2 linked regions of the Rudanella lutea DSM 19387 genome follow. The protein of the gene in region 2 interacts with the protein of the main gene of each other region in a pairwise test. Links are inferred from orthologs where the notes say so. Each region holds a gene or a part of one and is shown on either strand. Other genes may lie near its edges.

Region 1 (5,859 bases), 4.8 Mb from region 2 along the record:
GCGGATGTGCTCAATCTGCCGTATTGTTATGTACGGCCGGAGCCCAAAAAACACGGGATGGGCAACCAGATTGAAGGGCGGTTTGAGGCCGGGCAACGGGTTGTTGTGATTGAAGACCTGATTTCGACGGGCGGCAGCTCGCTCAAGGTGGTGGAGGCCCTCCGGCAAGCTGGTGCCGACGTGCTGGGGATGGCCGCTATTTTTACGTATGGCTTTCCGTTGGCCGACGAAAATTTCCGTAACGCCAACGTTCCGCTTGTATGCCTGAGCGACTATTCGGCCCTGATCGAAGAAGCCCAACGAATGGACTATGTACAGGCCGAGCAATTAAGCTCGCTCGGTGCCTGGCGTGAAGACCCCGGCAGCTGGGGTCGTTGACCCAACCGAGTTTCCCTTTTCATAACGCCCCCGGAGCCCCTGTCCTTTAGCCGATTTTAATGGACAGCCGCTTCGGGGGAGTTCTTTTATTACCAGCACGTTAGCGGGCAACGTACGATAAAGTCTCCTTTTTTATCCGCCGGGGGAGTTGCCTTTGACCCCAAACATTGCGTAACATTGTGTTAATCATGGAAAACGCACGACCCAATCAGCACTTACGAAAAAACCCTGGCTTTGGCGGAACCCGCTCACAATCAGGCAATGGGTGGTTAGACCGGCTCGACACCGGGTTGGGCAAACTCCCTCCGCAGGCTACCGACCTCGAAATGGCTGTACTGGGAGCCCTCATGATTGAGAAGGATGCCCTCTCGGCAGTTATTGACATTCTGAAGCCGGAGAGTTTCTATAAAGAAGCCCACCAGCGTATCTACAACGCCATTCTGAACTTATTTCAGAATTCAGAACCCATCGATCTGCTCACGGTAACCCAGCAGCTCCGCAAAACGGGCGAGCTGGAGTTTGTGGGGGGAGCGGGTTATGTTTCTGAGCTGACCATCAAAGTCAACTCAGCAGCCAATATTGAGTACCACTCGCGGGTTATTTCGGAGCATTCGCTCAAGCGGGCTATGATTACCATGGCCTCCACCATCCTGCGCGACGCCTACGAAGATACCACGGATGTTTTTCAGTTGCTCGACCAAACCGAACAGTCGCTGTTTCGGATTTCGGAGTCGAACATCAAGAAAAACTACGCCGACATGGGCACCATTGTTCGGCAGGCCCTCAACGAGCTGGAAATCAAGAAAAACAATAAGGATGGTTTGACCGGCATTCCGTCGGGTTTCAGCGCGCTCGACCGGCTTACCTCCGGTTGGCAACCGACCGAATTGGTTATCCTAGCTGCCCGACCGGCTATGGGGAAAACTGCATTCGTTGTGTCAGCACTCCGAAATGCCGCCGTCGATTTTGGGCAGCCGGTTGCTATTTTCTCATTGGAGATGTCGGCCGTGCAGCTGGTTAATCGTTTGATTTCGGCCGAAGCAGAAATTGACAGTGAAAAAATTAAGAAAGGAAACCTGGCTCCGCACGAATGGACCCAGCTTCACCATAAAATTCAGCGACTGACGGAGGCCCCAATTTTCATTGACGATACCCCCGCCCTGTCGATTCTGGAACTACGCGCCAAGTGCCGCCGTCTGAAAGCTCAGCACGATATTCAGATGGTCGTGATTGACTACCTCCAGCTGATGCAGGGCGATAATAGCAAGGGCAGCAACCGTGAACAGGAAATTGCATCGATTTCGCGGGCGTTGAAAAACCTGGCGAAAGAGTTGAATGTCCCCGTAATTGCCCTTTCACAGCTGAGCCGGGCCGTTGAAACCCGGGGTGGCGACAAAAAACCACAGCTGTCTGACCTTCGGGAATCGGGTTCTATCGAGCAAGACGCCGACATGGTTATGTTCCTCTACCGGCCTGAGTATTATAACATTACGCAGGATGAAGCCGGTAACTCTACGGCCGGCATCGGTGAGGTGATTGTGGCGAAAAACCGTTCGGGCTCACTCGACACCATTCAGCTCCGGTTCGTCAACCGTTTCACCAAATTCTGCGACCTCGATACGTATTTCGATCCGGTACCGCAAGGACAAGGTTTCCCAAGCAATGTAACGGGTCTGAGTAGCTTCGACAGTGGCCCCGTTGGTGGGTTCCCCCCCGTAGGCCCATCAGGCCCCGGCGGTATGCCCCCAATCCCGCCCACGGGAGGCACTTTACGCAGCCGCGCCAACGATTTATCAAACTTTGGCAACGCCGACCCCAATCAGCAGACGCCGTTTTAATCAGGAGAAGGCAACAGGTAAAAAGGCAAAGGGGGCTAACGTATGTTTATCACATGCATTAGCCCCCTTCGCCTTTCCCCCTTATCCTTTTTCCTATAAACTGTAATATACCACCAGCCGTGGCCGGTTGGCGGGGGTTGGATGCTCACTTGTACAGAACTGCAAAGCGCGGTACGGGGGCGCGGGCGACTCATCCTGCAAACGCAGTAGCCACCCAAAATTAGTGGCCGGATTGGCGACCATAGACGCCACCTGACTTTTCACATCAAGCTTCTGATACACGCCCGGTTGCGACTCAGCCGACGGAACGGCTATCTGTCCGGCGGTTGTGCTCGTTGGGCGTGTAGCGTAATTCAATGTGGTCTGATCCCAGGCCGAGGTCACACGCTGCAGATACACCGGATTGTTGCCGGTGTTAGGCGATGGCGCAAACCAGGGAATATCGTAATAGGTCAGTCTCAGAAACGCACTGTCGATACGCGCCGTTGCTGGAATAGCGGATAGATTGAATCGCAGATAGCTTTGGTAGGTAAGTGGTGTTCCGTCTGTAGTCCAGGCCCCTACCGCCATGCCGTACCCAGCCCCGGTAACAGCTGTAGTACTGTAGGTCGACGTAAACGCGTCCTGCCCTTCGCCGGTTGCGGGCTGAAGCGTCAGCATCTCAGAGGCCAGTGCTGGTTCACCGGGGCAGGCAATCCGGGTTCGAACGAAGTTGCCTGTGTTGTCGACCGTTACACGCCAGCAGTACCCGTTGGGCGACCGCATAATTACCCCCGAACCAATGTTGTCGATGTACACATCGCCCGCGCTTACGTGCAGGCTCGACCGGGGGTCGGAGTTATTAATGCCTATCCGACCATTGAGTCTTAGCCAGCCCGTAGCGGTCGAGCTACCGGGTACAGTTGCTCCGGCCGGTGCCGTTGAGCCCCCCGGCGAGGTGGGGTCGGGAATACCGGCCTGCCCGAAACTAACCCCGACCGACTGCCCCCAAAGTAGCAGTATCAGCCCGATCCATCGCTGCGTGCGTACATGTTGTTTCATAAAGACTCAAGGGGTTACATGGTATGGTTAAAATTAGGCCCGGCGCGTCAGCAAAACTACATTTTCGACGTGGTGCGTGTGCGGAAACATATCAACCGGTTGCACATTACTTACCTGATACGCTTCGTCCAGAATAGCCAGGTCACGAGCCTGCGTTGCCGTATTACAGCTCACGTACACAATACGCTTGGGCGCAGCCTTGAGTAACTGCCGGGTAACAGCCTCATCCATGCCTGCCCGGGGCGGATCAGTAATGACCACATCGGGGTGGCCGTGTTGATCCATGAAGGCGTCAGTGAGCAACTCTTTCATATCGCCCGCGTGGAAATTCACATTCGTGATTCCATTGACCTGCGCATTCACACGGGCATCTTTCACCGCATCTTCGACGTACTCAACCCCCACCACCTGCCGGGCCTGCCGGGCCACAAATAACGCAATGGTGCCGGTACCGGTGTACAGGTCATACACCAGCTCCTGACCGGTTAGCCCAGCCCATTCGCGGGCAACTTTGTATAGATTAAACGCCTGACCGGCATTGGTCTGATAGAACGACTTGGGCGCCACCCGAAATGTCAGCGGGCTTCCGTCGGCACTGTGGCCATCGTTCATCTGCTCTTCAATGTAGGGCGTACCCGCATAGTTTATCACCTCCAGGTCGCCGTAGGTGTCGTTCTTTTTGGTATTGATGATGTAGTTGAGCGACGTAATCTGCGGAAACTGTTCGAGCAGATAATCGAGCAGGTGCGCCAGCCGATCGGGGTTATCCTGCGCTACCTGCATGGTCACCATCACCTGTCCCGTCGATTCGGCCGTGCGGATAATGAGCGTACGAAGGTAGCCAACGTGGGTTTTGAGGTTATACGCGGCCAGATTGTGCGCGTGCATGTATTCCGAAACCGCCAACCGAATTGCATTGGAAGGGTCCGGCTGTAGGTAGCAATGCCGAATGGGCAGCACCTTATCGAACCGGCGCGGAATGTGAAAGCCCACCACCCGCTGATCGATGCGTTCGTCGGAGGTTACCTCGGCCTGCGTCATCCAGCGCCCTTCGGCAATGGTAAATTCAAGTTTGTTCCGGTAATACTGCCGTACGTCGGCCGGCATAATTGGCCGAATAGACGGCAACGCAACCTTCCCGATCCGCGTAAGGTGATCAACGACCTGTTGTTGCTTAAACGCCAGTTGCTCTTCGTACCGAATGTGTTGCCATTTGCAGCCTCCGCAGGTGCCAAAGTGTTCGCAGAACGGCTCAGCCCGGACGGCCGAATACGAATGAATCCGCTCGGCAACAGCCTCACGGTACTGTTTTTTCACATTAACAATGCGCAGATCGACCACATCGCCCGGAGCCACTGCCGGATGGCCCGGCCCGGCTTCCACAAAAATTATCCCCTCTGGGGTACGCACTAAGCACTTCCCTTCGGCAGCTACCGCATCAATTTGTACGCCTTCCAACCGTTGGGGTGCTTTATGACTCCTTCTTCGCATAATACCTGAATAAAATGCTAAATTAACCCACATTTTGGACCTGTGCAGATTGGAAAACGTTTACTCATGCCCACTTTTTACCAACAGACTCGTTCTAAGCTACTTATCGCCGTCCTGTTCCTGCTAAGCTGGACTACCGCACGGGCTACTCACATCGTGGGCGGTGAACTGGAACTCCAGTATCTGGGGGCTTCCAGCACGTTCTCGCACCGCATCAACATGAACCTTTATTTCGACGATATCAACGGAAACCGGGGGGCCGTCGATCCGACTGTGTTCGTGTATGTTTTTCGGAAACGCGACAACGGACTTGAAGGGCGCGTAGCCCTGCCACTCGTGGGCGATACGTTTGTCAATTACACCAACGCGGCCTGCGCCATCGGCAACCTGCGTACCAGATTGCTCCGATACAGTATCGATGTGACGTTCACCAACAACTTCAGCGATCCTGAAGGATACTACATGGTTTGGGAACGGTGCTGTCGCAACAACTCGATCGCGAATATTATCAATCCGGGAGGGGCGGGTTCTACGTTCTGGCTCGAATTTGCTGCACCCTGGCAGAACAGTCGGCCGTTTGTCAACTCCACGCCTTCGTTCGGTGTTGCCAAAGGCGACTACATCTGCACCAATCGGCCGTTTAGCTTTGATTTCAGCGCCCGCGATACCGACGGCGACAGCCTTGTGTATTCGATGGCTACGCCCCTCAACGGCTTCAGTACAGCCACCGTACCCGACCCCAGCCAGAGCAATAGTGTACGTGGAGGCCCCTACCCGCTTGTCAGTTGGGCACCGGGCCTGTCGGCCACCAATGCTATTCCGGGAACGCAACCCCTCCGCGTCGATCCACGCACGGGCCTACTTACCGTTGTGGCTAATACACCGGGACTGTACGTTTTCTCGGTATTGGTAGAGGAATACCGCCGAACAGCCGGTCGAGCTCCGGTGCGGATTGGGCAGGTCCGGCGCGATTTTCAGCTGCAAGTGGTCGACTGCCCACCCAACGACCCACCCCGGATTCTGATGAAACCACAGGGCGCGAAAGACTATTACAAGCGTGGCACGGTACTGACCATCAGCGAAGCCGACCAAAACTGCCTCACGCTGTTCC
Region 2 (8,440 bases):
GGGTGTGCCGGTCAGAGATACAATTTACGTAGGCTGGCAGCAGATTAGCAGCGAAAGTAATGCCCTGGTTCGGATGGGTATTGATAAAAACAGCCCGTTTGGTAACCAGATTTTTTACCGCAATTCGCCCGGTGCGCAATGGGAAGGCAACCTTGCCGGCTCGTCGGGGCGGGGTATTCAGGGCGCTCTGATGCTGCGGGCTGTGGTGGGTGGTGAGCTGACCCCCGTGGTGACCGGTACCCCCGAGGACGAAAATCAGCCCGCACTTCAGGTCTATCCGAACCCAACTACAGGCCTTGTTCGTTGGGATAATGAGCGAATCGACCGGATTGAGGTGCTCGACCTGAATGGCCGTTTGGTGCAGGATATTGTACCAGCACGCGGGCAGAAATCGGCCCAGTTGCGTAACTTGCCCACGGGGCTGTACCTGTTCCGCCTGTCGGACGGACAACGGACAGACGTGCAGCGGGTGGTAGTGACTCAATAAAAACACCCCGTTTGACCCGGCCGACGATCTAAATCTAAATAGCCCAACTTAAACCAATACCATTATGGATATTACCGTACAGGAGTTGAAGGAGCGACTCGAAAACGGCGAAAAGCTGAACCTCTTCGACGTTCGGGAGCCTAACGAGTACGAGCAGGACAACATCGGTGCAACGCTTATCCCGCTGGGTGAACTGCCCTTCCGGATGGACGAACTCGACGGGTTGCAGGATGAAGAAGTGATTGTACATTGCCGTTCGGGTGCCCGGAGTGCACGGGCGCAGCAACTGCTCGAAGAAAACGGCTTTACCAATGTCCGCAACCTGGTTGGGGGCATATTGGAATACCGCAAATAGACGTTCGGGCCAATCAAACCCACCCGCACGCGGATGATGGTAGGACTCACGCAGGTCCTGCAATCATCCGCGTTTTGGTTTACTTTTGGGTATCTATTTCCACGTAAATGGTCAAAAAAATAGGAATCATTGTGCTTGCAGTCTTGGTAGGGCTGGCAATCTGGCAACGCGAACTGGTCAGCTACGGCTGGATGCAGGCTCGGGGACAGGTCCGAATTATCGCTAATACAGAACCGGTTGAGACGGTGTTGGCCAACCCCGCTGTACCCGACTCGGTGAAGCGAAAAATAGAACTTATACAAGAAATCAAGCGTTTTGCATTCGACTCGGTTGGGCTGAATCCGTCGGAAAGTTATTCGACGTATTACGATCAGGGTGGGAAGCCAATCCTGTGGGTTATTACGGCAGCTCCGCCGTACGAGTTAAAAGCAAAAGAATGGTCTTTCCCCGTTTTAGGCACTTTTTCATATAAAGGGTTCTTTGAAAAGGAGCGTGCTGATTCGGCCGTTGCCCAACTGAAGCGAAGCGGGTATGACACCCGGTTAGGGGAAGTTTCGGCCTGGTCGACGTTAGGATTTTTGAAAGATCCGATCTTGTCGAGCATGACCGAGCGGGATCCCGGAAGCCTGGCTGAGTTGATTATTCATGAGCTCACACACGGCACGTTGTTTGTAAAGAATAGTTTGGAGTACAACGAAAATTTAGCCGATTTTGTGGGCGAGTACGGAGCGCTACGGTTTCTGGCGCAGCATTACGGATCGGACAGCCGGGAGTACACGGAGTATCTGGCGTCAAAAGCGTTCTCCGACCGGTACGATGAACACGTGCTGCGGGGGGCCAGAAAATTGGATAGTTTGTACCGGTCGTTTAAACCTGCTATGCCGATAGAGGTCAAAGAAGAACGGAAGTGGGCGATGATCGGTGAGATTGTTCAATCGGTTGACACCCTAAGTGGGCAACCGCTTAGGAAAAAGCGGAGATGGAGCAAACTAAACCTACCCAACAATGCGTATTTTGTTGGATACCTTACGTATCGAAAACAACAAAACCAGTTCCGGCAGGAATTTAAGGGGCGGTTTGGCGGTAACTTTGGGCGTTATCTGACCTATTTAAAACAAACCTATCCGTCGCTCTAAAACGTTTAGCGTTTACAGGTTACAGATTTCAGCGGTAGGCTGAATACACTGTAAACCGGCAGACAGAAAACTGAAGACTATGAAAAAGGTATTGGCAGGGATAAGTTTGGCCGCTGTTGTCGCGTTTGGGTTTGTAAACGCGTACGATGGTAATCTGAACACCTACCGGCGTGTGGTCAACAACAGCTTTGGGCCGGGCGAACATATTGAATACCGGGTTCATTATGGCTTTGTCAACGCGGCCGAAGCCGTGGTGGACGTGGCTCCTGGGCTATACAAAGTAAATGATCGGGCCTGCTACAAAGTGGATGTAAAAGGCCGTACCATCGGCGCTTTTGACCTGGTGACGCGGGTGCGTGATACCTGGCGCTCGTACATCGACACGGCCGCTATTTTGCCGCAGCGTTTTTATAGCAACATTCAGGAAAACCGGTATCGGAAAGAAGAAAACGTTACGTTCAACCACTTTTCCAATACCGTGAAGGCTGAGGAACGGACTGAGCGGGATGTCTTTAAAGTGCCTGATAATGTGCACGATGTGGTAAGTAGCTACTATTTTCTGCGCACGATCGACTTCAACCGAATGCCGGTCGGTCAGATTGTCGAAGTGCCCGCCTTTTACGACGAAACCGTGTACAACTTCAAAGTCCGGTATCGGGGCAAAGAGACGATCAAGACCAAGTTCGGTAAGATTAATGTCATTCGGCTGAACCCGGTAATGCCGGCCAACGGCTTTTTTAAAGACGAGGAGTCAATCAAAATTTGGGTTTCGGACGATGCCAACAAGGTGCCTATGAAAGTAGAGGTTGAGCTGGCAATTGGCTCCCTCGATATGGATATCAAGCGATTCGACGGCCTGAAGCAGCCCCCCAGATTTCACTAATCGCTCCAGGTTTGGCTCGGTAAACCCGCTGAAACCACTTTTTTAGCCTTAGGATGCTCCGAGATAGTAGCGGTAGTCGACTCCAGCGGAGTGCTAAATAGGTGGAGGGAGTTGCACCAAACTTCTGATAAAAACGCGCTATTGACTCCTTTTCGGGGCTCTCAAAATCAAATTCATACGACATACGCCCGGACATTTCGTGTATCCATTGATCGATCAGGAGGGTCCGGGCGTGGTGTTTTCGGCCCACCCGCGAAGCCGCATTGAACAAGTACACCGCCCGGTTGTCAGTATGCGCAAACAAGACGCCCGCTTCGGGCTTTCCGTCACGTAATGCGTAGCGAATGGTAACCAGTCCTCGTTTCTGAAGTCCCTGTACGACATTTTTGAGACCATCGTACGCCCAGTCACCTACGCCACCTGGAATGGTAGCCGCATGATTCGTTTTAAATAACTCCAGCAAAGGCGTCAGTTCGGTTGATGCCTCTACAGCCCATCCGGCGGCTTTCGCCTGGCGCAGGTGTCGGCGCGTGTCGGGTGCGTATTTTGTATATAGATCAGGGTAAGGGCGTTGCAGGGGCAAGAGGTGCGTGTGACATTGGCGAACCTGAAAAGGCTTCTGAGTAAAGCACGACCCCATTACGGGAAGTTGCAGATGCAGGATGGAACCGTAACGGTATTCGGCGAGCAGTACCTTAGCAAACTGATCGATAATGGTAGGTGTTTGCTGTTGCCCATAAATACCCAAAAACTGGCAGAAAAGGGGCTGGTGTACCACCCAGAATCCGTATTTCCGACGGAGCGGAACAGGCATTACGGCCTTATAAGCACCCAATTCGGTTCGCAAAATGAGACCTTCCCATTTCCAGCCCGGCAAGCCTGTAACGGCATCAAGATACCAGCTGTACCCATAAAAGGAACCCGAAGCTGAGCGATCTACGCAATGGTTCCAGTGCGTATCGTCTATCTCCGCTCTGCAGGTACGAACAATATTGGCTGTGTGTTTCAACGGTTTGCCCTTTCGCGTACGTAAGCACGGGCGCTGTATTTTCTCACCAGAATGGCCGTAAGGAGCAAAGATGCAGGGGCAGGATGAGGCTCCGTTTACTTGAAATAGCCTCTCAGTTTAGTGACCGCGTCGCGGGTTTCGGGCTTTTCGGTCATCAGATCGTTGATGGTCTGAATGGCGTGAATCACCGTGCTGTGGTCACGGCCACCAAAATGATACCCAATTGACTTGAGTGAGAGATCGGTCTTCTCTTTGGCGATGTACATGGCCACCTGCCGGGGATACACCAGTTCACGCTTGCGGCTCTTGGCTTTCAGGTCGGCGACGGTCACGTTGAAAAACTCGGCCACCATTTCCTGCACCGTATCGATGGTCACCTCCTTATCGGAGTCGACCACAATATTGCGCAGGGTTTGCTTAGCCAGATCGAGATCGATCTCCCGGCGTGTGAGCGAAGCCTGCGCCATCAACGACACGATAACCCCTTCCAGCTCGCGCACGTTGGTGTTGATGCTGTGGGCCAGATACTCAATTACGTTGTCGTCAATGTAAACCCCTTCGGCCTGTAGCTTCTTCTGCATAATGGCAATCCGGGTTTCCAGGTCGGGCGTCTGCAGATCGGCGGTGAGGCCCCATTTGAAGCGCGACAACAGACGGTCTTCGAGGCCGTCGAGGTTCCGGGGCGCCCGGTCGGAAGTCAGAATGATCTGCTTCCCCGACTGGTGCAGGTGGTTGAAGATATGGAAGAAGATCTCCTGCGTTTTCTCTTTTTTCTGGAGAAACTGCACGTCATCAATCACCAGCACGTCTACCTGCATGTAAAACTGCGTAAAATCGCGCAGGGTGTCGGTTTTGATCGCGTTGAGGAACTGATTGGTAAACTTCTCCGAGGTAACATACAGGACAAATTTATCCCCATAGTTATTCTTGATATAGTTGCCAATAGCCTGCACAAGGTGCGTTTTGCCTAAGCCCACCCCGCCGTAAATCATCAGCGGGTTGAAGGCCGTTACCCCCGGCCGTTGGGCCACCGCAAACCCTGCCGAACGGGCCAGTCGGTTACAGTCGCCCTCCACGTAATTGTCAAACGCGTAGGTCGGGTTCAGGTACGAATCCAGATCCATCGAGTCCAGATTCTTCAGCTGAAAGGGGCTCCGCAGAATGTCGGGGTTGACGTTGTCGGGTTTGGCATTTTGGGGCGACTTGGTGGTGGGCATCTGCACCGCAAGGGGGCGGTTGCGTTCGTTGCCCTGATCCACAATTATACTGTACTCCAGCTGCCCGTCGCGGCCGATGCTTGCATCCAGGGCCCGGCGCAGGGCGTGTACAAAGTTTTCTTCCAGCCATTCGTAGAAAAACTGGCTGGGTACCTGAATCGTCAGAACGTTACCTTGCAAACGAAGCGGAATAATTGGCTCAAACCAGGTATTAAAACTTTGCTCAGGTACAATCTCGCGGATTACCTGTAGGCATCGGTTCCATACCATCGTCACTTCGCGCTGCATTCCTGTCTGTATGGCTACGTTCACGGGTAAACTTTGACTTATTCGGTGGGTGTTTCCTAAAAAGGGAGACAAAAGTAGTAAAAAACCGATTGGCCCGGTGCCCGTGATGGCTTTCTGATGACGAAAATACGGCGATTCTCGGTCGCTTGTCAATCTTATTTTGAAAGACCTTGAAATAGTACAAATACAGGACAGACTTTCGAGTAGCCGGTCAGTTTTGGTGACCCAAATCCGATCTGCTACTTTTACAGACAAACAAACTACGTCTGGTATGAACCCACCAAGCAGCGCGCTTTTTTCGGGTAGTTCACAAGCCGACTGGATCGCACAGGTTGGCAAAGACCTTAAAGATCCGAATGCCTACGAAACGCTTCGGTGGCGTATCGAAACGTCGGTATCGGCCGAGGGAATTGTCGTTGAACCGTTCTACACCCGCGACGGACTCAGCGATGTGCCACAACAAACCATACAGGCCGCACAGAAACCTGAGCCGGGTTGGCTCAACACCCCGGTGTTTCACTTGACCGGCGATGCGAAAGCCGACAATAAAGCCATCATTGAGCAACTGAGTAGTGGAGCCGATGCGCTTATTCTGGCATCGAGCCGGGCCGAGGACGTGGCTAAAGCAGACCCAAGCCAATTGAGCCGATTGCTGAACGGAATCAAACTGAGCGAAACGCCCTTGTTTTTTAGGACGGCGTTACCCGCGGCCGATTTGCTAAAGGCGTTGCAACAGGTAGCGCCATATCAGCTAAAAGGTGGTCTCCTGAGTCATCTTGATTCAGGCACGGCGGAGGCCACCCGGCTATCGGCCGATTCGCCCCAGTTTCGAACGGTATGTGTGTCCGGTCTCGATTTTCATACTGCCGGGGCCACGGCCACGCAGGAACTGGCGTTTCTGCTGGCCCGTTTGGTCGACACCTACGACACGCTGACCGAGCAGGGCCTGACACCAGCGCAACTCGGCCCGAAAACAATACTGTCTGTAGCCGTGGGCACCAGTTACTTTCTGGAAATTGCCAAACTACGGGCGCTGCGAGTGCTTTGGGCGCGCGTTGGGGCGGCATATGGCATTTCGGTTCCGGCGTTTGTTCACGCGCAGACGTCCGCATTTTACGAATCAACGGCAACGCCCTACACCAACCTGCTCCGGGCAACTACCGAAGCCATGTCGGCTACAGTGGGCGGTTGCGATTTGCTCACGGTGCGCCCTTACAATGCACTGACCCATTCTTCCGACGTATTTGGGGGGCGAATTGCGCGTAATGTGTCGTTGCTACTGACCGAAGAAAGCTATTTCAATCGTGTAGCCGACCCGTCGGCCGGGAGTTATTACATCGAAAAAATTACACACCAACTGACCGAGGCCGCCTGGCAGTTGTTTCTGGACGTGGAAGCCAAAGGTGGGCTTGCCAAAGCGGCTGATTGGGTAAAGGCCGAAATTGAGGCAGCATACAACGCCCGTGTCGAAGCCGTAGCGCAGGGTAAGGTGCTGGTAGGCGTCAACAAGTTCCGGTTCGATGAGGGTGTTCAGGCCGATAAACCGGTTGTTGCTCAACCTTCGGGAGAAGGCCTGCCGGTCCGCCGATTGGCTGAATCGTTTGAGTAGGCAGTCTCGACCATACTATCATAAAACGCCGAACGGGGAGCAGAGCTCCCCGTTCGGCGTTTTGGGTAATCGATGAGTTAAACGAGGAAAGAGAAATTTCGGGTTCAGGAAAGCGCGTCCGGCATTAGCGAACGGCTACAGTTTCAGCCCAACCGACAGATAGCCCGTGCGGCCATCGGCTGGCAGCAAACCCGGACCGGGATAGCCACCCGCCCGGCGGGTAAAGTAGCGCTCATCGGTGAGGTTGTTGACACCCGCCCGGATGATGTAGCGTTTTTTCAGATTGAGCGATGCCGACAGGTCGAACACCCGGTAGGCAGGGATCAGGCCGGTTTGGGCGTTGGCCGACGCCTTCTCGGTATTGTTGGCGTCGCTGTATGCTTTGCCTACGCGGTTCATTAGGGCTGTGAGTGTGAAGCCCCGGTATGAGTAGTTGACACCGAAACGACCGATAAATTCGGGCGCATTTTCAACAAAGCGGTCGCGGAGGTTGGTTTCGTTCACCTGTCCGTTGGTTACGCTCGTCGTGCGGAGGTTACGGTAGCGGGCATCCGTGAAGCCAAGCGAGGTAAACAGGCTCAGGTAGCCCACCGCCGACCGGCCCGCCAGAGCTACAATCGGGTCAAACTCCAAGTAGGCTTCCACTCCCCGGCTCACGCTCCGGCCAATGTTGGTGCGGTACTGATACGTACGACCGGCTTCGTTCACGAGCGACAGGGTACCAATCCGGTCGTTGTAATTCACGAAGTAATAGCTCACGTCGAAGTTGAGGTAGTTGCGGAACTTACCCCGCACCCCGGCATCAACCGAGTAGCCACGGGCGTCGCGCAGGTTAGGGTCAACCACAAAATCAGTTACGGCGGCTGGCGTCAGGTCGGAGAACAGGACCGGGCGGTAGGCCTGCGACGCGTTGGCGTACAGGCTGATATCCTGAGCCAGTTTGAATTCGGTGCCGATGCCAGCCAGTAAGAACTGACGCGAACTCTGCTGAGCAACCCGATTTTCGGAGCCGTTGGCTGCAAAGCTCAACCGGCCGCTGATGTCGTTCTGGAGCGATTCGAGCCGCAGACCGGGCGTAACCGTCCAGCGCTTGTTCAGGCGGAACATCGATTCGGCAAAGGCCGCCACGTTGGTCACACGCAGGCTCAAATCGCGCGGAAACAGTTCGGTTTGCAGGTCGAGGTTAAAATCGCTACCCCGGTCGCCCCGACCCTGCTGTGTACGGTGGGTGTGCCCGTTGAAGTATTTCACGCCCGTAGCCAGTGCATGTTGCTGACCGAGCCAGTTGTACCGGCTCACAAGGCGTACCTCGCCACCCCAGTTTTTGTATAGGTCGCGGTCGATTTGGCGGTTAGCCTGTTGGCCTGTTGCGTCAGGAGCGTCGGTCGTGGTTATGGCCGATGTAAAGCCGATGCTATTGCGTTCTCCAATCAGTCCGTGCAACGTTGCGGTCAGT

The links.
Region 1: the proteins of dnaA (region 2) and dnaB interact in binary tests that used the Escherichia coli proteins (3 or more experiments, as listed by UniProt). The link is inferred for Rudanella lutea DSM 19387 from one-to-one orthologs.

What each region holds. Positions count from the first base shown.
Region 1 is NZ_KB913013.1:833,656-839,514, forward strand. Bases 41-2,891 are described here. They hold dnaB (replicative DNA helicase), read left to right. Parts: upstream 41-566; coding sequence 567-2,216; downstream 2,217-2,891. Other genes in these bases: pyrE (orotate phosphoribosyltransferase), read left to right, coding at 41-378; RUDLU_RS0103620 (DNRLRE domain-containing protein), read right to left, coding at 2,310-2,891. In the rest of the region: more of pyrE, read left to right, coding at 1-40; more of RUDLU_RS0103620, read right to left, coding at 2,892-3,257; 23S rRNA (uracil(1939)-C(5))-methyltransferase RlmD, read right to left, coding at 3,291-4,748; RUDLU_RS0103630 (T9SS type B sorting domain-containing protein), read left to right, coding at 4,815-5,859. UniProt on the Escherichia coli protein: The main replicative DNA helicase, it participates in initiation and elongation during chromosome replication. Travels ahead of the DNA replisome, separating dsDNA into templates for DNA synthesis.
Region 2 is NZ_KB913013.1:5,581,134-5,589,573, forward strand. The notes cover bases 3,171-6,086. They hold dnaA (chromosomal replication initiator protein DnaA), read right to left. Parts: upstream 5,376-6,086; coding sequence 3,966-5,375; downstream 3,171-3,965. Other genes in these bases: RUDLU_RS28010 (GNAT family N-acetyltransferase), read right to left, coding at 3,171-3,870; RUDLU_RS0122945 (methylmalonyl-CoA mutase family protein), read left to right, coding at 5,647-6,086. Also shown: RUDLU_RS0122915 (T9SS type A sorting domain-containing protein), read left to right, coding at 1-487; RUDLU_RS0122920 (rhodanese-like domain-containing protein), read left to right, coding at 552-842; RUDLU_RS0122925 (aminopeptidase), read left to right, coding at 950-1,978; RUDLU_RS0122930 (DUF3108 domain-containing protein), read left to right, coding at 2,058-2,861; more of RUDLU_RS28010, read right to left, coding at 2,818-3,170; more of RUDLU_RS0122945, read left to right, coding at 6,087-6,984; RUDLU_RS0122950 (TonB-dependent receptor), read right to left, coding at 7,120-8,440. UniProt on the Escherichia coli protein: Plays an essential in the initiation and regulation of chromosomal replication. Binds in an ATP-dependent fashion to the origin of replication (oriC) to initiate formation of the DNA replication initiation complex once per cell cycle.